4 regions of the Photobacterium sp. SP02 genome follow, and region 4 is predicted to be linked to each of the others. Evidence: predicted binding sites of a transcription regulator. Region 4 holds the regulator's gene; each other region holds the start of a gene.
The links. The regulator MetJ, encoded in region 4, represses methionine synthesis genes. The targets are predictions, from matches to a motif close to TTAGACNTNTANANGTCTAA.
Positions count from the first base shown of each region.

Region 1: the regulator MetJ is predicted to act here: its motif matches at 1,525-1,544, upstream of metH (methionine synthase).
Region 2: the regulator MetJ is predicted to act here: its motif matches at 3,467-3,486, upstream of metN (methionine ABC transporter ATP-binding protein MetN).
Region 3: the regulator MetJ is predicted to act here: its motif matches at 2,149-2,168, upstream of metF (methylenetetrahydrofolate reductase).

Region 1 is NZ_JASJOJ010000095.1:2,538-7,773, reverse strand. Features, by position in the region: gene P0Y67_RS21520 (cation:proton antiporter) at 63-1,400, opposite strand; gene metH (methionine synthase) at 1,600-5,236, shown strand, end outside.
Region 2 is NZ_JASJOJ010000017.1:3,405-8,640, forward strand. Features, by position in the region: gene P0Y67_RS09495 (extracellular solute-binding protein) at 1-410, opposite strand, end outside; gene P0Y67_RS09500 (ABC transporter permease) at 444-1,487, opposite strand; gene P0Y67_RS09505 (ABC transporter permease subunit) at 1,489-2,514, opposite strand; gene gmhB (D-glycero-beta-D-manno-heptose 1,7-bisphosphate 7-phosphatase) at 2,786-3,343, opposite strand; gene metN (methionine ABC transporter ATP-binding protein MetN) at 3,686-4,720, shown strand; gene P0Y67_RS09520 (methionine ABC transporter permease) at 4,710-5,236, shown strand, end outside.
Region 3 is NZ_JASJOJ010000028.1:53,293-58,528, reverse strand. Features, by position in the region: partial or broken gene P0Y67_RS13395 (bifunctional aspartate kinase/homoserine dehydrogenase II) at 1-1,950, shown strand, start outside; gene metF (methylenetetrahydrofolate reductase) at 2,232-3,134, shown strand; gene P0Y67_RS13385 (PadR family transcriptional regulator) at 3,269-3,841, opposite strand; gene ppc (phosphoenolpyruvate carboxylase) at 4,208-5,236, opposite strand, start outside.
Region 4 is NZ_JASJOJ010000044.1:17,721-22,956, forward strand. Features, by position in the region: gene priA (primosomal protein N') at 1-1,843, opposite strand, end outside; gene rpmE (50S ribosomal protein L31) at 2,073-2,285, shown strand; gene P0Y67_RS16530 (malic enzyme-like NAD(P)-binding protein) at 2,545-3,792, shown strand; gene metJ (met regulon transcriptional regulator MetJ) at 3,870-4,187, opposite strand; gene P0Y67_RS16540 (O-succinylhomoserine (thiol)-lyase) at 4,376-5,236, shown strand, end outside.

The DNA of each region.
Region 1 (5,236 bases), on a different contig from region 4:
TTGCCCTCGCAAACAAAAAGACCTGCCAAAGCAGGTCTTTTTCATGGTCAGGATTCGGGTATTCAAGATTTGGGAGCGGTTTCCGGCTGCGGGTGAGCCGGAGCCGCTGGCTCATTTTCTTTTGCTTTATTTGCTTCCCAGAGTTTCGCTTTTTCGATCATTGGTGTGATGGTTGAACCCTGGATCAGGATAGAGAACACCACAACCGAATAGGTCATCACCAGGATAATCTCTTTCACATCAATGTTTTTTTCCGGAATGACGATAACGCCGGCAGGAATTGCCATCGCCATCGCCAGAGCCAGACCGCCACGCAAGCCACCCCAGGTGAGGATCTTCACCGATTCGGGATTGTATTGGCGATAGCGTTTAAAGCCAAGATATGACAGCTTCACACTCAGATAGCGCGCCAGCAGCACCAGCGGTACCGCAATCACCATCAGTGTCCAGTCTTCCTCATGGAAGCTGAATGACAGCATGCTCATACCAATCAGCAGGAAGAGTACACCGTTCAGGAACTCATCAACCAACTCCCAGAAGTGATCCAGATGATCTTCACTCTCTTTAGAAAAGCCGATATAACGGGTCCAGTTGCCTATCATGATACCGGAGACCACCATAGCGAGCGGCCCGGACACATGAATCACATCGGCAAAAGCATACCCTGCCGTTGGGATCCCCAGGGTCAGCAGCAGCTCCATGGAGTGATCATCGGTCGAACTGATCAGGTAATGGAACAGCAGGCCGAGAACAAAACCATAGGTTATACCACCAATGGCTTCCTGCAGGAAAAGATGGCCAACGCCCAGCACAGTAGGGGCTTCATCACCAAAGGCGATGGTAAACAAAGTCACAAAGATGACCAGACCAAAACCATCGTTAAACAGCGACTCACCTTCAATTTGGGTGGAGATGCGGCGCGGTGCGTGCAGTTTTTTCACTATCGCCAGCACGGCTATCGGGTCGGTCGGTGAAATTAATGCGCCGAACAGCAGGCAGTAAATCAGGTCAAACTGGATTCCCAGCATCTGGCATATCCACCACAGACTGCCACCGATGAAAAAAGTGGAGAACAGTGTGGCCCCCAGAGCCAGAATGGTGATTTCCCATTTTTGATCTTCGAGATGTGGCAGCTTGATCCCTAAACCGCCGGCAAAAAGCAGGAAGCCCAGTATGCCTTTTAGCAGAAAGCTTTCGAAGTCGATCTGACCCAGCTGCTCTGCAGCGATTTCTTCCAGGTGAAACCAGCCGTTGTGACCTGCGATCACAATCCCGAGCGATAAAATAATAGCACCGGCTGTGATGGCGATAGTGGTTTGCATCTTGCCTATTTTGTGGTTAATAAAGGCAATAACCATCGCGGCGGCGGCGAGAAAACAGAGGGTACTGTATACCGACATCCTTGATCCTCATCTGTTGTTAAAGTGTTAAGCAAAAATTGTGACAAAATATAAATGTTCGGGCCTCTGATAGCCATAAAAACTTTAGGCTTACGCTTGGATAATAAGTTTTCGCAAACGATGTATGGACGTCTAGATTTCCAATCAGGCTGTGATAGGATGTTAGCAGCTGATAGGTTTAAGTGTAAGGAAGTAAGCAGTGTCGAAGGGAACGGATTTATTACAAAAGCGACTTAAGGAACAGATCCTCATTATCGATGGGGGCATGGGCACCATGATCCAGAGCTACAAGCTGGATGAAGAGGATTACCGTGGTGAACGTTTTTCTGATTGGCATTCGGATCTTAAAGGCAATAATGATCTGCTGGTACTCTCCCAGCCGCAACTGATCAAGGATATTCATTCCGCTTACCTTGAAGCCGGCGCCGATATTCTTGAGACCAACACCTTCAACGCAACGACCATCGCCATGGCTGACTATGACATGGAGAGCCTGAGCGCTGAGATTAATTTCGAAGCGGCTAAGCTGGCCCGCCAGGTGGCTGATGAATGGACGGCGAAAACCCCGGACAAGCCGCGCTTTGTGGCCGGTGTGCTCGGCCCGACCAACCGTACCTGTTCGATATCGCCGGATGTCAACGATCCCGGTTTCAGGAACGTGTCGTTTGATCTGCTGGTAGAAGCGTATTCCGAATCAACCCGCGCCCTGATAGCCGGCGGGGCCGATATCATCCTGATCGAAACGATTTTTGATACCCTGAATGCCAAAGCCTGTGCGTTTGCCGTGGATACGGTCTTTGAAGAGCTGGGTGTGACTTTACCTGTCATGATTTCAGGCACAATCACCGATGCCTCCGGCCGTACCTTATCAGGACAAACCACTGAAGCCTTTTACAATTCTCTGCGGCACGTCAAACCTATTTCGTTTGGCCTTAACTGTGCATTGGGACCGGATGAGCTGCGTCAGTATGTGGAAGAATTATCGCGTATTTCGGAGTGTGCGGTCTCAGCGCACCCGAATGCCGGCCTGCCTAATGCGTTTGGCGAATATGATCTGGAAGCCGCTGAAATGGCCGAGCATATCAAAGAGTGGGCAGAGTCCGGCTTCCTGAACCTGGTGGGCGGTTGCTGTGGTACCACGCCAGAGCATATTCGTGAAATGGCCCGGGTGACGGCGAATGTCCCGCCACGTCCATTGCCTGAGATCCCTGTTGCCTGCCGCTTGTCAGGTCTCGAGCCGCTGACCATTGAAAAAGACACTTTATTTGTCAATGTCGGTGAGCGCACCAATGTGACAGGTTCGGCCCGTTTTCGTCGCTTGATCAAAGAAGAGCTGTATGACGAAGCGCTGGAAGTGGCGCGTCAGCAGGTGGAAGCCGGCGCTCAGATCATCGATATCAATATGGACGAAGGCATGCTGGATGCCGAAGCTGCCATGGTGCGCTTTCTGAATCTGTGCGCTTCTGAGCCTGAAATTTCCCGCGTCCCTATTATGATTGACTCTTCAAAGTGGGAAATACTGGAAGCCGGCCTGAAGTGCGTGCAGGGAAAACCCATTGTTAACTCAATTTCTCTCAAAGAAGGCAAAGAGAAGTTTGTTGAGCAGGCGAAACTGATCCGCCGCTATGGTGCAGCTGTGATTGTGATGGCGTTCGACGAGGTCGGTCAGGCCGATACCCGTGAGCGTAAGATAGAGATCTGTACCAATGCCTACCGCATTCTGGTGGATGAGGTGGGTTACCCGCCGGAAGATATCATTTTTGACCCGAATATTTTTGCGGTAGCCACCGGGATTGATGAGCACAATAACTACGCGGTGGATTTCATTGAAGCCGTGGGAGACATCAAGCGCACTCTGCCGCACGCCATGGTCTCGGGCGGCGTATCGAATGTGTCTTTCTCGTTCCGTGGTAATGATCCTGTGCGGGAAGCGATTCATGCCGTGTTCCTGTATCACTGTTTCAAAAATGGCATGGATATGGGCATAGTGAATGCCGGTCAGCTGGCCATTTACGATGACCTGGCAGACGAGCTGCGCGAAGCGGTGGAAGATGTTGTGTTGAACCGCCGGGATGATTCTACTGAGCGCCTGCTGGATCTTGCGGACAAATACCGGGGCAGCGGCGAAGCGGTAGAAGATAAAACAGCCGCTGAATGGCGCGGCTGGCCGGTCGATAAGCGTCTGTCCCATGCGCTGGTCAAAGGGATCACTGAGTTTATTGTTGAAGATACCGAAGAAGCCCGTCAGAACGCAGAAAAACCGTTAGAGGTCATAGAAGGGCCTTTGATGGCAGGGATGAATATAGTCGGTGATCTGTTCGGTGAAGGAAAAATGTTCCTGCCTCAGGTGGTGAAATCAGCCCGGGTGATGAAACAGGCGGTCGCCTATCTCGAACCTTACATCAATGCTGAGAAGCAAGCAGGACGTACTAACGGCAAAATACTGCTCGCCACGGTGAAAGGCGATGTGCACGATATCGGCAAAAACATTGTCGGTGTGGTGCTGCAGTGTAATAACTACGAGATCATCGACCTGGGTGTCATGGTGTCTTGCGACAAGATCCTGAAAGTGGCCAAAGAAGAGAAGGTCGATATTATCGGCCTCTCCGGGCTGATCACGCCTTCACTCGATGAAATGGTGCATGTCGCCAAAGAAATGGAGCGTCAGGGGTTTGATCTGCCTCTGCTGATTGGCGGGGCAACCACCTCCAAGGCCCACACGGCGGTCAAAATTGAGCAGAACTACCATGCCCCGGTCGTTTATGTCTCAAACGCCTCGCGTGCTGTCGGGGTATGTTCGGCACTCTTGTCAGATGCCCAGCGGCCGGCGTTTGTTGAGCGTCTTGACCAGGAATACGAGGTGGTGCGTGAGCAACACGCCCGCAAGCGTCCACGAAGTGCACCTGTCAGCCTGGAAGCGGCCCGTGCCAATAAAGTGGCGATCGACTGGAATAGCTACACCCCTCCCGCGCCGCAAAAGCCGGGGATCCACGTGTTCAAGGATTTTGATATTGCGACATTGCGGCGTTATATCGACTGGACGCCCTTCTTTATGACCTGGTCGCTGAGCGGCAAATATCCCACCATTTTGCGCCATGAAGTCGTGGGCCAGGAAGCCCAGCGCTTATTTGACGATGCCAATCAGCTGCTGGACGACATCGAAGTCAGCGGCATGATAAAGGCCAATGGCGTCTGTGGGCTGTTCCCGGCCAATAATATTGGTGATGATATCGAAGTCTACACCGATGAGAGCAGAACCCAGGTACTGACAACCTTGCGCGGGCTGCGCCAGCAGACAGAAAAACCTAAAGGGCCGAATTACTGTCTGTCGGATTACATTGCCCCGAAAGAAAGCGGTAAAGCCGACTGGATTGGTGCTTTTGCGGTAACCGGCGGTATCGGTGAATATGAGATTGCCGATCAGTTCAAAGCCAAAGGTGACGACTACAACGCGATCATGATTCAGGCGGTGGCTGATCGTCTTGCCGAAGCCTTTGCAGAATTCATGCACGAAACGGTCCGTAAGGAGATCTGGGGCTATGCACCGGGCGAGAACCTGAGTAACGAAGATCTGATCCGTGAAAAATATCAGGGTATCCGGCCTGCGCCAGGCTATCCCGCTTGCCCGGAACACACAGAGAAAGGCGAGATTTGGAAGCTTTTGGATGCTGAAGTCAATACCGGCATGATCCTGACAGAAAGCTACGCCATGTGGCCGGGCGCAGCCGTATCGGGCTGGTACTTCTCACATCCGGAATCGCGCTATTTCGCCGTTGCGCAGATCCAGCGCGATCAGATGGAAAGTTACGCCGAGCGTAAAGGCTGGGATGAGCTTG
Region 2 (5,236 bases), on a different contig from region 4:
GTCAGCACATAGGTAAAATCATCGGCAGTAATAGGTTTGCCATCAGACCACCTGGCATTGGGATTAATACGAAAATAAACGGTTTTATCGTCATTGCCATAGGCCCATTCACTGGCGATATCCGGGATCCAGGCCTTAGTGTCAGGGTGGCGGGTAACCGCCGCTGGGCGGTTGTCGAGCAGCCAGGTACGGAAACGGCCGTTGGAATCCGGCCCGACGATACGAAATGTCTGCGGAAAACTCTCAATATAAGTATTAAAAGTGCCGCCGAATTGGGCTTGCGGCGAAGCAAAACGCGGTTCGTGAAGATTAGACTCCCATTTCAGCCCGGCCGGAAGCTCGGCGGCCCCTGCCGGTGCACCGCTCAATGTGATGGCCCAAAAGGCGAATATGTTCAGTATCTTTCTCATCGTACATCCTTGTTATCTGGCTACACGTCTTTATTAACTATAACGGGTAAATTTTTTCGGATCGAAAGCCGCGCGTACACTCTCGCCGATAAAGGTCACCATCACCAGAACCAGCACGATGGCCGTCACCACGGTAATCACTATCCAGGGCGCCCCCAAATTTGATTTCCCTTGCTGCAGTAAATCCCCCCAGCTGGGTGTCGGCGGCATTAAGCCCAGACCAAGATAATCCAATGCCGTTAGCGCCGTAATATTGGCCGCGATAGTAAACGGGGCCAATGTCACTATCATCACCATGACATTGGGCAAAATGTGGGCGTAAAGAATCCGCCAGTTTGAGGCGCCCAGCGCCTTGGCGGCCATCACATAATCCCGGGCCACTTCTTTGTAGGTCATAGTGCGCATGTACCAGGTCATTCCCATCCAGCCGAACAGCACATTGATGGCGACAAAAAGCGTAAACGAAGGCTGGGTAATAGAGACAAGTATCATGATGACATAGAGAAAAGGCACCATTGACCAGATTTCGATAAAACGCTGCACCAGCAAGTCAAATTTTCCGCCCCAAAAACCCATCGCGCAGCCAACGGCTGTACCTATGGCGTAGGAAATGGCCATGGTCAGTAAGGCAAACCCCATAGTGATACGAAAACCGTAAACCAGCCGGGCTAAAATATCCCGCCCTATGGTATCGGTACCAAGATAATGCCGGGACTCGGCGTCAGGCGCGGTGGGAGGAAAATCCCCGCTAAAATCCTGCTCATAGGGATTCCAGGGCACAAGCGGCATCAGCACGAAGTTATCCGTATCGCTTTGTGCAAAAGCCTGCTGCAATTCCCGGTACTGTGCCTCGCTTTGGTACTCCTGCCCGAACTGGGTGCCAGGCAGCACATCGCTGACAACCGGAAAATAGTACTCCCCCTGATACTTGACGATCAGCGCTTTGCTGTTAATCAAAAACTCGGCAAAGAAGGACAACACCAGCAGGGTGGATAAAATGATCAGTGACCAATAACCACGCTTTATCGTTTTAAAACGCTGGATTTTCTTTTTTGTCAGTGGGCTCAGTGTCAGCATCTCAGGCTCCGAATCTCACTCGGGGATCAATCATGGCAACACAAGCATCGGAAATGATATTGCCCAGCATTAGTAACACAGCATTGATCGCCACGATTCCCATCACCACAGGATAGTCCCGCTCAATGATAGATTCGTAGCCCAGCAGACCGATACCATCAATATTGAAGATCACCTCAATCAAAAAAGATCCTGTCATGAAGAACAGCAAGGAGTTTCCAAAGTGGCTGGCGATAGGAATCAGACTATTGCGAAGTGCGTGGCGGCGAACCGCGGTTGAAAATGGCAACCCTTTAGCGATAGCGGTACGGATATAATCCGCTGACAGCGTCTCCATCATGTTGTTTTTCATTGTCATTGTCAGGGTGGCAAAATCACCAATCAGGTAACAAATCAGCGGCAGACAGGCATGCCAGAGGATATCTTTTACCTGCTGCCAGAGTGATTCATAGTCATCGAAATCGTCACTGACAAAGCCGCCCATTGGAAACCATTCCAGGTGATAGCTGAACAGCGTAATGAGCATCACCCCAACCACATACCCCGGCAAGGCATAACCGACAAAAATCAGAATTGAAGACCCGGAGTCAAAGCCGCTGCCGTGTTTTAAAGCTTTGTAGTAACCCAGAGGAATAGAGATAAAGTAACTGAGAAAAAAGGTCACGCCGCCGTAGAACATGGACACCGGCAGCCTGTCCATAATCATGTCCCAGACCGGTTCGTAGTAACGGGTCGACAACCCGAAGTCCAGATACAGCATTTTGGTCAGCCACTCGGAATAGGCTTCAAATACCGGCTTGTCTAATCCGTAAAACGCATTGAGTTCGGCCAGTTGATCTTCTGACAGCGCATTACTTTCCCCTGCCATGGACGGGGACATAGACATACTTTGCTGCGCCTGAATACTGGCCAGCATACGCTCGACCGGCCCGCCCGGCACAAAACGGGTGAGGGCAAAAATCAGAATTGTAATGCCGATAAAAGTGGGGATGACCAGCACCAAACGGCGCAAAAAGTATGAAAGCATGAAAGTAAATGACTCCTGTCATTAGTCAGCCTGTTCCTTGGTGTAGTGAGTATAGCAGTTGGTTGTATAACTAATGATGACCCAAACAGCAGCCAGCTCACCATTTGACAATAAAAACATAAGCTTATATTTAACCCTGCATCAGAGGGAAAATACTGACCTGATATTCTGGCCCACCAGACAGGCCATCAGGGTGCTCACTATACAGATATAAAAAAACAGACACGGTTTGAGCGTGTCTGTTTTTGTGAACCTTGAAAATGCCGGACAGTTAGTGGTTGGCCGCTAACCAGGCCGGTACCTCAGCGACACTGTCGAGCACAACCGATGCCAGTACCTCCCCTTCAGGAGTGACTGGCTTACCGGTACGCACCAGAATTCTGGTGCCCACGTCCGCTGCTTGCGCCGCTGTCATGTCATCGGTTTTATCGCCAATCATCACTGAACGGGCCATATCAATCTTCAGAAAATCGCGGGCTGAAATAAACATGCCTGGTTTGGGCTTGCGGCAATCACAATCTTGCAGATAATCGCCCTTTCCTTCTGTCGGGTGGTGCGGGCAGTAATAGATCCCGTCAAATTCGACACCGTTATCGACAAAATTCCAGTCCATCCACTCTGTCAGGGTCAGAAATTCATCTTCGGTATACATGCCTCTGGCAATACCGGCCTGATTGGTCACCAGTACCAGAAGGTAGCCCTGCTCTTTCAGTTTCTTGCAGGCGTCAAACACCCCTTCGATATATTCAAAGTCGTCAACAGTATGGACATAGCCGTGATCAACGTTAATGACGCCGTCACGATCAATAAACACAGCAGGCTTAGCCAAGCGATCACCTAAAGATAGAAATCAAATTCGCTAAATTATGGCATGGCTGACACGCGGAATCATCTCTTTATCCTCAGGCAGACGGGCTGACACTTTTCCGGCTTAATCGCAGCGTTTTTTGATTTAGCCGTCTAGACGTAAAAATATCTATTGACTTAGCCATCTAGACACCCTAGCATCCAACAACAGATGACACGGAAAAATTCCGATAACACAAGAAGATGACAAGGTCTATCGCTTAAACCACACACAAAAACACTAATGCAGGCGAAATTACGACCATAAAGCTATGCTGGTTTACAACACAGCGAGCAAGTTAAAAAAGCAGTAGCAGGACACAGCATGATAGAGATCAACAGGGTCAATAAAACCTTCAGAGTCGGGGATAAAGACATCCACGCCTTACGCGATATCAACCTCAGCATTGAGCAAGGCACGATTTTTGGTGTAATCGGTGCGTCCGGTGCGGGAAAAAGTACCCTGATACGTTGCGTTAACTTGCTTGAGAAGCCGACCTCAGGGCACATCATTGTTGATGGTATCGATCTCACTCAGCTCTCTAATCAGGAATTGACGCTGGCTCGCCGTAAAATCGGCATGATTTTCCAGCATTTTAACCTGTTATCGTCCCGCACCGTTTTCGACAATGTCGCGCTGCCGCTGGAACTGGCCGGCACGGATAAAGCGGAAAGCAAACGCAAAGTGACCGAATTGCTCAATCTGGTTGGCTTGGCTGACAAACATCAGTCCTACCCGTCAAACCTCAGCGGCGGACAAAAACAGCGGGTAGCGATTGCCCGTGCCCTGGCCTCTGATCCTAAAGTCCTGCTGTGTGACGAAGCCACCAGCGCACTGGATCCGGCCACCACCCAGTCCATTCTTGAGTTACTGAAAGAAATCAATAATAAGCTGAACCTGACCATTTTACTGATCACCCATGAGATGAACGTGGTGAAAAGCATCTGCTCAGAAGTGGCCATCATAGGCAACGGCGAGCTGGTCGAGAAAGGTCCGGTGGGTGATATCTTTGCCCATCCGAAAACAGAACTGGCACGTGAATTTATCCGTTCTACCTTAGATCTGTCGATACCGGAAGATTATAAAGCGCGCCTGGAAACCGAGCGTACCGCAACAAACTATCCGCTGATACGGCTGGAGTTCACCGGCGCTTCCGTGGATGCGCCGCTGCTCAGTCAGGCATCGCGGCAGTTCGGTATCGATGCCAACATTCTGAGTGCCGACATGGATTATGCCGGCGGTGTGAAGTTCGGCCTGATGCTGGCGGAATTTTTTGGCTCTGAAGAAGCGACACAACAAACCATCGCTTTCCTTCGCGAACACAAAGTAAATGTAGAGGTGCTGGGTTATGTTGCTTGATTCTATCGCCACCTGGTGGCAAACCAACGAACGCCTGATTGGTCTGCTGACGGACGCTTTAGGCGAAACACTGATGATGGTCTTCGCCTCCGGCCTGATTGGTTTCGCTATCGGTATTCCTGTCGGTGTCGCTCTGCACCTGACCAAACCCAACGGCCTGCTGGCCAATCCGGGCTTGAATAAGGTGCTGGGTGGTGTGGTCAATATCGGCCGCTCGATCCCGTTCATTATTCTGCTGGTGGCCATTATTCCGTTCACCCGCTTTGTGGTGGGCAGCTCCATAGGAACTGCGGCGGCCATTGTGCCACTGACAGTCGGCGCGATTCCCTTTATCGCCCGCCTGGTGGAAGGTGCGCTGCTCGAAGTGCCCAGCGGTCTGGTTGAAGCCGCGCAAGCTATGGGTGCCACACCGGTGCAAATCATTCGCAAGGTGCTGCTGCCGGAAGCGCTGCCGGGCATTATTAATGCCGTCACTATTACTCTGGTCACCCTGGTCAGCTACTCGGCCATGGCAGG
Region 3 (5,236 bases), on a different contig from region 4:
GAACGCGCCGCTCAGCCGGAAGTTGACCGCGGCCGTTCACTGCCGTTGCTGCAAAATGAACTGGCGCAGCACAGTGGCCATCGCATGGTGATCACAGGTTTTATGGCCAGCAATCAAGCCGGTGAAACCGTGCTGCTGGGTCGCAATGGCTCGGATTATTCCGCCACTGTGATCGGCGCCCTGGCCGGTGTCAGCCGGGTGACCATCTGGAGTGATGTCGCTGGTGTCTACAGTGCAGATCCCCGGCTGGTCAGTGATGCCTGTTTATTGCCGCTGCTGCGTCTGGATGAGGCCGACGAGCTGGCCCGTCTGGCGGCGCCTGTGCTGCACAGCCGCACGCTGCAGCCTGTGGCCCAGAGTGCCATCGACCTGACACTGCGCTGCAGCCTGCAGCCGGAATCTGGCTCGACCCGTGTGGAACGGGTACTGGCATCCGGTCGCGGCGCCAAAATCATTACTTCTCTGGATGAGGTCTGTCTGCTGGAGCTGTCTGTCTCACGTGCCCAGACGCTGGAGCAGGTGGAGCGCGAGCTGGCGACTTTGCTGCCGAAAGCGCAGCTGATCCCGCTGGCTCAAGCGGTGGAAACCGACAAAGGACAGATTCTGCTGGCGTATACCGCCGAAGTGGCCAACGGGGTGCTGGCACTGCTGCAAGACAGCGGTTTACCGGCCGAGATCCGTTTGCGCGACGGTTTTACTATGGTGGCCGCGGTAGGGGCCGGGGTGGTGATCAACCCGGTGCACTGCCATGGCTTCCAGCAGCAATTAAAAGGCCAGCCGGTCGAATTCATTGCCGAAGCCGAATCCGGGCTGAGCCTGGTGGCGGTACTGCGTCAGGCCGATACCCAGGCCCTGGTTCAGCTGATTCACCAAAATTTGTTCCAGGCGCAAAAGCGTATCGGTCTGATCTTGTGTGGCAAGGGCAATATCGGCAGCCGCTGGCTGGAGCTGCTGGAAGAAGAAAAGGTGGCGCTGGAAAAGCGTCACGGCATGAGCTTTACCCTGATAGGGGTGGCCGACAGCCGGCGCTACTGGCTGGATCTGCAGGGCATTGAGCCAGTTCAGGCACTGACCCGGTTTGATGATGAAGCCACAGACGGCACGGACTGGCTGCCGGCTCTGGGGCAGCATGACTATGATGAGCTGGTGGTACTGGATGTCACCGCCAGCAAAGCACTGGCAGAGCGTTACCCGGAATTTGCCAGCCACGGCTTGCATCTGATCTCGGCCAACAAAGTCGCCGGTTCTGCAAAAGGCAAAGTCTACCGCGCTGTGGTGGATGCGTTCGATAAAAGCAGCCGCCACTGGCTGTATAACGCCACTGTGGGGGCCGGATTGCCGGTCAACCATACGGTCAAAGATTTGCGCGACAGCGGGGATACGATTATTGCCGTATCCGGCATTTTCTCGGGCACTCTGTCCTGGCTGTTCCAGCAGTTCGATGGCAGCCTGCCTTTCAGTCAGTTGCTTGAACAGGCCTGGCAGCAGGGGCTGACGGAGCCGGATCCGCGCCACGATCTGGACGGCAGCGATGTAATGCGAAAGCTGGTGATTTTAGCCCGTGAATCCGGACTGGCACTGGAGCCTGAGCAGGTCAAAGTCGAGTCATTGGTGCCCGAAGAGCTGGCAGCTTTGAGTCTGGACGCCTTTTTTGAACACAGTGATGTGCTTGATGAGCGTTTGCAGGCACGCCTGAGCAAAGCGCAGCGCGAGGGAAAAGTGCTGCGCTATATCGCGCGGCTGGACAAAAACGGTCACGCCGTGGTGGGCCTGGAAGCGCTGGAGCCTGAGCATGCGCTGGCGAACCTGCTGCCGTGCGACAACATCTTTGCGATTGAAAGCCGCTGGTACCGGGACAATCCGCTGGTTATCCGCGGCCCTGGCGCGGGCCGGGATGTCACGGCAGGGGCGTTATTGTCGGATTTGAACCGGCTGGCGCGGCTTTTGTAAGATTTTCCCGTTATGAGATAGATCCAAAGGGTAGCCGTGAGCTGCCCTTTTTGTTTCTTGATTCTGTTTTTTCCCCGCATTGGTGCTGCCTGGCGGGCAATCGGCACAGTAAAACTCTGGACTTGAATAAACTGGGTTTTGATGTTGAGAAAAATTCATGTTCACGCGGTTGACATTAATTTGGTTACAAGACATTCTGTGGACATATAGACGTCTAAATGGTTGTTTGGCGTCAGGGTTCAGAGGGAAGGCCGCAGGCCAGCAGCAGGAAGGTTTCAATTATGGGTTATTCTTACGCCAGTCACTTGGATGCGTTAAATCAAAACATCGCCGATCTGAACGGTGCCATCAATGTATCATTTGAATTCTTTCCGCCAAGTTCGCCTGCGATGGAAGAAACCCTCTGGTCGTCCATCCATCGCCTGAAAACGCTCAAGCCGAAATTTGTATCTGTGACTTACGGTGCCAACTCAGGCGAGCGTGACCGTACCCACTCTATCATCAAAGACATCAAAGAGCAGACTGGCCTGCTGGCCGCGCCTCACCTGACCTGTATCGATGCCACGCGTGATGAACTGCGTGCCATCGCCCGCGATTACTGGAAAAGCGGGATCCGCAATATCGTGGCGCTGCGGGGCGATTTGCCGCCACAGGGCGGTAAGCCGGACATGTATGCGGTCGATCTGGTCGAGTTGCTGCGTGCGGAAGCGGATTTCGATATTTCAGTGGCGGCTTACCCTGAAGTGCATCCGGAAGCGAAAAGTGCCCAGGCTGACCTGATTAACCTCAAGCGTAAAGTCGATGCCGGTGCCAGCCGTGCAATCACTCAGTTCTTTTTTGATGTTGAAAGCTACCTGCGTTTTCGCGACCGCTGCGTGGCCGCCGGTATTGATGTTGAAATCGTCCCGGGTATCCTGCCTGTGGTGAACATGAAGCAGGCCAAGCGCTTCGCGCAGGCCAATAATGTGAAAATCCCGAACTGGTTAGAGAAACAATATCAGGGGCTGGATGACGATTTACTGAGCCGTCAGATGGTGGGAGCCAGTAACGCGATTGATATGGTGCGGGTACTGAGCCGCGAGGGGGTCAAAGATTTCCACTTCTACACCCTTAACCGCGCTGAGCTGACTTATGCTATCTGCCACACTTTAGGTGTGCGTGCCGAAGCTGACGTCATTGCCTGATGGCGGTATCGGACAGGAAAAAGAAAAAGCCGCATTGCGGCTTTTTTTGTATCTGGCTGGCACATGACGAATCGGCCCTTGAGTGGCTGAGGAGCCGATAGGTCACTGATGCCAGTGCATTGGGGTCTGCAGGGTTACTCAGCGGCCATGGCGACGTTGCTGTCGGCGCTGTCGATATCCTGCAGTTCCACCAGGACTTCTTCCGCCCAGTCGATCCAAGCCTGTCGGTTATGGATCCCGCGACGCAGTGTCAGGCGATCGAGACGCGACTGTCTGTCCATTTCTTTGTAATTGGCGAAATGGACTTTTTCCAGCTCGTGGTAATGGTTCATCAGGGTGTGTGATTCCTCGATCAGTGCTTCCAACTGGCGCTGCATAGGCAGTGAGTTGTGAACACCGCAAACCAGGAGTTTGGCAGAGAATTCATCACGAATGGTCGGATTGCGGGCTGGCTCCTGGAACCACTCAAACAGCGCCTGACGGCCCAGATCAGTGATAGAGTAGACCTTGCGATCCGGCTTGCCTTCCTGAGGTTCCAGTTTGCAGGTAACCTGATTGTTGGTGGCCATTTTGTTTAGCTCACGGTAAACCTGCTGATGACTGGCTTTCCAGAAATAGCCGATACTGTGAGAAAACTCTTTTGTTATGTCGTAGCCGGTCGCATCGCGCGAACTCAGCACGGTCAATATGACGTGTGGTAGTGACATCTCTTCTATCCGTTAAAATACTACAAAAAAATAAACCGACCAGGCGTAACGTTACCCTTCCGCTCTCAGGCGTTTTTATAATCGTCTTGTTGCAGTGCCCGGTCGAGATCACATAGGATATCATCAAATTATTCTCTGCAACCACTGGAAGCATAAATATTCTATGATGAACAGTGAGCAATTACCTATCTTGTGACGCTCGTCCAATTATGTAGACTGCGCGCAGTGCACAAAGTTTCAATCAAATTGATTCACAGCACTCATATAGACCTTAGTTGAAATGAAAAAAGTCATGCTGTCTAAATTGTGAACAAAAAAACAGGCCACCTGCCGGTGACCTGTTTGATGTTGCGAAGAGGCGAAAAATTAACCCGTATTGCGCATTCCGGCGGCAATACCGGCAATGGTGACCATCAGGGCTTCTTCCAGAATCGGCGACTCACTCTCCAGCTGGCGGGTACGGTGCAGTAATTCCGCCTGCAGCATGTTGAGTGGCTCAACATAGACATTGCGCAGCCGGATAGATTCTGCCCCCCAGGGATCCTGTTCCATCAGGTGGTCGCTGTTCTCGACGTTGAGCACCACCTTGATATCGTGTTGCAGCTGATCGCGAAGTTCCTGTCCCAGCGGCCATAAACTCTTATCGGTCAGCCGCTGATCATAGTATTCGGCAATCTGGATGTTGGTTTTGCTGTACACCATTTCCAGCATACCTAGTCGTGTTGAGAAGAATGGCCATTCACGGCACATTTCTTCCAGCAGCTCAGAATGGCCCTGATCGATGACATGCTGAATCGCTTTACCGGCGCCCAGCCAGGCCGGCAGCAGCAGACGGTTCTGACTCCAGGCGAAAATCCACGGGATGGCGCGCAAGCTTTCTACGCCGCCTTGCGGGTTTCGTTTGGACGGACGTGAACCCAATGGCAGTTTGCCCAGTTCCATTTCTGGCGTTGCCGCACGGAAATAAGGCACGAAGGAGTCATGGCCGCGGACCACCGAGCGATAGGCTTCGCAGGAAACATCTGACAGCACGTCCATCACATCACGCCATTGCTGCTTAGGCGCCGGCGGCGGCAGCAGGTTGGCTTCCAGAATGGCACTGGCGTACAGATTCAGGCTGTTGACGGCCACATCAGGCAGACCCAGCTTAAAGCGGATCATCTCGCCTTGTTCGGTCACCCGCAGGCCGCCTTTGAGGCTGCGCGGCGGCTGAGACAGCAGGGCGGCGTGCGCAGGCGCACCGCCACGGCCAATACTACCGCCACGACCGTGGAACAGAGTCAGTTCAACACCGGCCTCGTCACACACATTGACCAGAGCTTCCATGGCGCGGTATTGCGCCCAGCCAGCGGCGGTGACACCGGCATCTTTGGCTGAGTCGGAATAGCCGATCAT
Region 4 (5,236 bases):
GGTCGTACCCTTTGTAGAGAAGTGCCTGAAGCAGACTGTGTTCCGGGTGGTGGGTTTGCAGCAGCACTTCGCCCGGTTTGCTGGCGCGGCCGGCGCGGCCGGCGACCTGGATGAACAGCTGTGCCAGCCGCTCCGCTGCACGAAAATCATTGCTGAACAGTGCGCTGTCGACATCGACCAGCGCCACCAGGGTTACGTCGGGAAAGTGGTGACCTTTGGCCAGCATCTGGGTGCCGATTAGGATCTGGTATTCCTTGTTCCTGACTGCTTCCAGGTAATTGTCCAGGCTGCCTTTACGGCGGGTGCTGTCGCGGTCAATACGGACGGTTTTGAATTCAGGGAACAGGGTGGCAAGCTGATGTTCAAGCTGCTCGGTGCCGACCCCGACTGTCTGGAGCTGGGTTGAACCGCACTGCTGGCATTGGGGCATGACAGGACGCTGGGTCTGGCAATGGTGACAGCGCAGCTCGCCGGAGTGCTGATGATAAGTGTAATACGCATCGCAGCGCTTGCACTCCGCCAGCCAGCCGCATTCGTGGCACATCAGGGCCGGCGCGAACCCGCGGCGGTTGAGAAACAGCATCACCTGATTGCCGGCGCTCAGATGCTGACGCATACGGGCAATCAGCGGTGCGGACAGCCCAGCCTCCAGATGGAGCCCCTTCATGTCCAGCACCCCGTGACGGGCGGCCTGCGCGTTACCGGCGCGGCGGGTCAGGTGCAGGTGGTGGTATTTGCCGGTTCTGGCATTGTGCAGGGTTTCCAGTGCCGGGGTGGCTGAACCGAGCACAATCGGAATGTTTTCTTTGCTGGCCCGCAGCACGGCCATGTCCCTGGCGTGATAGCGCAGGCTGTCCTGCTGCTTATAGGATGAGTCATGCTCTTCATCGACAATAATGATGCCGAGATCGGCAAAGGGGGTGAACAGGGCTGAGCGGGTACCAATAATGATGCCGGCCTGATTGTCGCGCCCGGCCAGCCAGGCGCTGAGGCGCTCGGTATCATTCAGGCCGGAATGAATGGTGAACAGCGGCACGTTGAAGCGGCGCTGAAAACGGTTGATGGTCTGCGGCGTCAGACCAATTTCCGGCACCAGCACCAGGGCTTGTTTGCCGGCGGCCAGCACCGGCTCAATCAGGTTGAGATAGACTTCGGTCTTGCCTGACCCCGTCACCCCTTCCAGTAAATAACAGGCATAATCCGGGTTGGCATTGACGCTGGCAATCGCCAGCGCCTGCTCTTCGTTGAGGCGGGGTTTCTCTTCGGTGACCGCGAAATCCGTGGGCCAGTGGCCGCTGGGCGCTGTGGTGTGAAAACTCTCGACCCAGCCTTTTTCTGCCAGCGTTTTCAGGGTGGCGCTGTTCACCTCCTGATCGAGCAAGGCATCGTGACTCAGCGCGCCATGGCGCAGCAGCGTCAGTACTTTTGCCTGCCGCGGTGCCCGTTTGAGTGCCGCCAGAGGGTGTTCCTGACCTTTTTCTGTCAATTGCCAGTAACGAATCTCGGCATTGGCCGGTCTGCCTTTACGTAGGGCCGAAGGCAGGGCATTGGCCAGCGTATCGCCCAAAGGGTACTGGTAGTAGCGGCTGGTCCACTCCAGCAACTGAAACAATGGCGGCTGCCACAGCGGTTCGCTATCGAGAACGGCCTTGAGGGGCTTGAGCTGGTCGCGGGGAAAATCGGACTGCCCGGTCAGGGCAATGACTATCCCGGTCAGCTGCTGACGGCCAAATGGCACCCGTACCCGGCCACCGACCACAGGCCGTTGGCCTGATGGGATCAGGTAGTCGAAGCTTTTGTCCAGCGGAACGGGCAGGGCAACCCTGGCGATGGTGGCAGTCATGGGTATCGGCTGATATCACTTATACTTACAGGTAGAGGGCAGTGTACCTTGCACAGGGGGTGAGGCAAAGCAAGACGACACTGCGATTGCAGGTTGATCTGTGTCGGCTGATTGATTATCATACGCCGCCTATTTGTCCAGCGCCTTTGGCCTGGCAGTATTTATTAACCACGTGTGGTGCCCGGCTTTGGATCGGGAGAGCGACACGGCCTTAGCTTAGAGGTTTCCCATGAAACAAGGTATCCACCCAGAATACACAGCTGTAAACGCACGTTGTTCTTGCGGCAACGCTTTTGTCTTTAATTCAACTATGAAAAAAGACATCAACCTGGATGTGTGTGACAAATGTCACCCATTCTACACTGGTAAGCAGCGTCAAGTGAGCACCGGTGGCCGTATCGACAAATTCAACAAGCGTTTCGGCGCTCTGTCTAGCAAGTAATTGCGTTAAGACACTGTCGAGAAAAGGGACGCTCAGGCGTCCCTTTTTGCTGTCTGCTGTTTCTCCCTGCCTTAAATGACTGATTTATTAGTCGTGATGACTCCCGCTCGTTTTCTCCTGCATATCTTCTGGCCTGTCACTGTCATTGCCTTGGTATTACCAGCTTGTGCGAACTAGGATTTTGTGCTGCTATCGAATATGATTGATTGTTCAATACCGAACCGAACAGAACATCCATCCATTCAGGATTCTAATAATTATGTCTGAAGATTTTCGTCAACAAGCACTTCACTATCATGCTTACCCTGTCCCCGGGAAAATTTCGGTTGAACTAAGCAAGCCTGCCAATACAGTAGAAGATCTCGCTCTGGCCTACAGCCCTGGTGTGGCTGAGCCGGTGCGGGAAATCGCCCAGAATGCAGAGAATGTGTATAAGTACACAGGTAAAGGCAACATGGTTGCTGTGATTACCAATGGTACGGCCATTCTTGGCTTGGGTAACCTGGGGCCGCTGGCCTCGAAGCCGGTCATGGAAGGCAAGGCTCTGCTGTTCAAGCGTTTCGCTGGCCTGGATTCAATTGATATCGAAGTGAAACACCGTACCATCGACGAGTTCGTTGATACTGTGGCCAATATCGCCGACACCTTTGGCGGTATTAACCTGGAAGATATCAAAGCCCCCGATTGTTTTGAGATTGAAAAGCGCCTGATCGAGCGCTGCCAGGTGCCTGTGTTCCATGATGACCAGCACGGTACGGCGATTGTAACGGCTGCCGGTATGCTGAACGCACTGGAGCTGCAGGGCAAAGATATCAAAGAAGCAGTGATCATCTGTCTGGGTGCCGGCGCAGCGGCCGTCGCCTGTATGGAACTGTTGATCAAATGCGGCGCGCAGCGTGAAAAAATCTACATGCTGGATCGCAAAGGGGTGATTCACACCCGTCGTGATGATATCAACGAGTATAAGCAACTGTTTGCCAACAACACAGACAAGCGCACCCTGGAAGATGTAATCGAAGGGGCGGATATCTTTGTCGGTGTTTCTGGCCCGGATCTGCTGGCGCCTGAGTCGCTCAAGCTGATGGCCGACAAGCCGATCGTGTTTGCCTGCTCAAACCCGGATCCGGAAATTAAACCTGAGCTGGCCCATGCGGTTCGCAATGATCTGATCATGGGAACCGGCCGTTCGGATTATCCGAACCAGGTGAACAACGTTATTTGTTTCCCGTTTATTTTCCGTGGTGCGTTGGATGTGCGTGCCAGCGAAATTAACGATCAAATGAAACTGGCGGCGGTCAACGCTATCCGCGAACTGGCCAAAGAGCCGGTGCCGGCAGAAGTGGTGAAAGCTGCAGGGGTGGATAAGCTGGAGTTCGGTCCTGACTATATTATCCCTAAACCTATGGATCCGCGTTTGTTGCCACGGGTTGCCAAAGCGGTTGCGGTAGCGGCGGTGGAATCCGGCGTTGCCCGTATCGAAATGCCTGTGGGTTACATGGAAGTGTAATGACACACAGTGTGTGCTTATGATTGAAAAAACCAGCCATATGGCTGGTTTTTTTTTATCTCAGGGCGTTATCTTGATTATTCGTTGATGTCTTCGTATTCAATACCCAGGCTGTCCATGATGGCCTTGGCTTCTGCCGGCAAATCGTCAGGACGATCTTTGCGGATATCTTCATCCGTTGGCAGTGGCTGGCCGGTGTAAGCATGCAGGAATGCCTCGCACAGCAGTTCACTGTTGGTGGCGTGGCGAAGGTTGTTTACCTGACGGCGGGTGCGTTCATCTGTGAGGATTTTCAACACCTTTAATGGGATAGAGACAGTGATTTTCTTGACCTGCTCATTTTTCTTGCCATGTTCCGCATAAGGGCTGATGTACTCACCGTTCCACTTTGCCATTGTTTACCTTCTCAGCGATATAGGGTTTTGAAATATTGTATGGGGGGAATTTTAGCGGCATTTACTGCCACAAGCAAAGACATATAGACGTCTAGAAGTGTTGACGTCTTTTTTAAATCTCGCTAAGGTTGAGGCATCTTACTCTCGTCGGCCTCTGGCCTGGTCCCAGAAACAAGGAAGCAAATTACATGAGTGACAAGAAAACAGCTACTATCGCTGTTCGCAGCGGCATTGAAACCGATCAGCAATTTCGTGCAGTGGTGCCACCTATTTACTTGACCTCAACCTATGGCTTCCCTGAATTAGGGACTTTACCTCAGTATGATTATTCCCGCTCGGGAAATCCGACCCGTAATTTATTGGCAGACACCCTGGCAGAGCTGGAAGGCGGGGCCGGCGGTGTGGTGACCAGCTGTGGTACAGCGGCGATCAACCTGCTGGCCACGGCGCAACTGGGGCCAGATGATCTGGTTGTGGCGCCCCATGACTGTTACGGCGGCACCTACCGCTTGTTCAATACCCGTGCCGGCAAAGGTGACTTCAAGGTACTTTTTGTCGATCAGGGCAACCCTCAGGCGCTGGCAGAGGCATTAGCGAAAAAGCCGAAACTGGTGTGGGTCGAAACGCCGTCCAACCCGCTGTTGCGGGTGATCGACGTCGAGCAGCTGTGCCAGCAGGCGCACGATGCGGGGGCGCTGGTGGCAGTGGACAACACGTTTCTGTCACCGGCACTGCAGCAGCCGATCGCCCTGGGCGCAGACTTCGTGGTGCATTCCACCACCAAATATATCAATGGGCATTCCGATGTGGTTGGCGGGGTGCTGATTGCCAAAGACAGCGAGCACGCCGAGAACTTGTCCTGGTGGGCTAACTGTATCGGCGCCACCGGCGCGCCCTTTGATGCTTACCTGACCCTGCGCGGTGTGCGTACTCTGATGGCGCGTATGCGTGTCCATGAAGAAAACGCTGCCCGGCTGCTGGCCTATCTGCAAACCCAGCCGCTGGTAGGCAAGATTTATCACCCCAGCCTGGCTGATCACCCGGGTCAT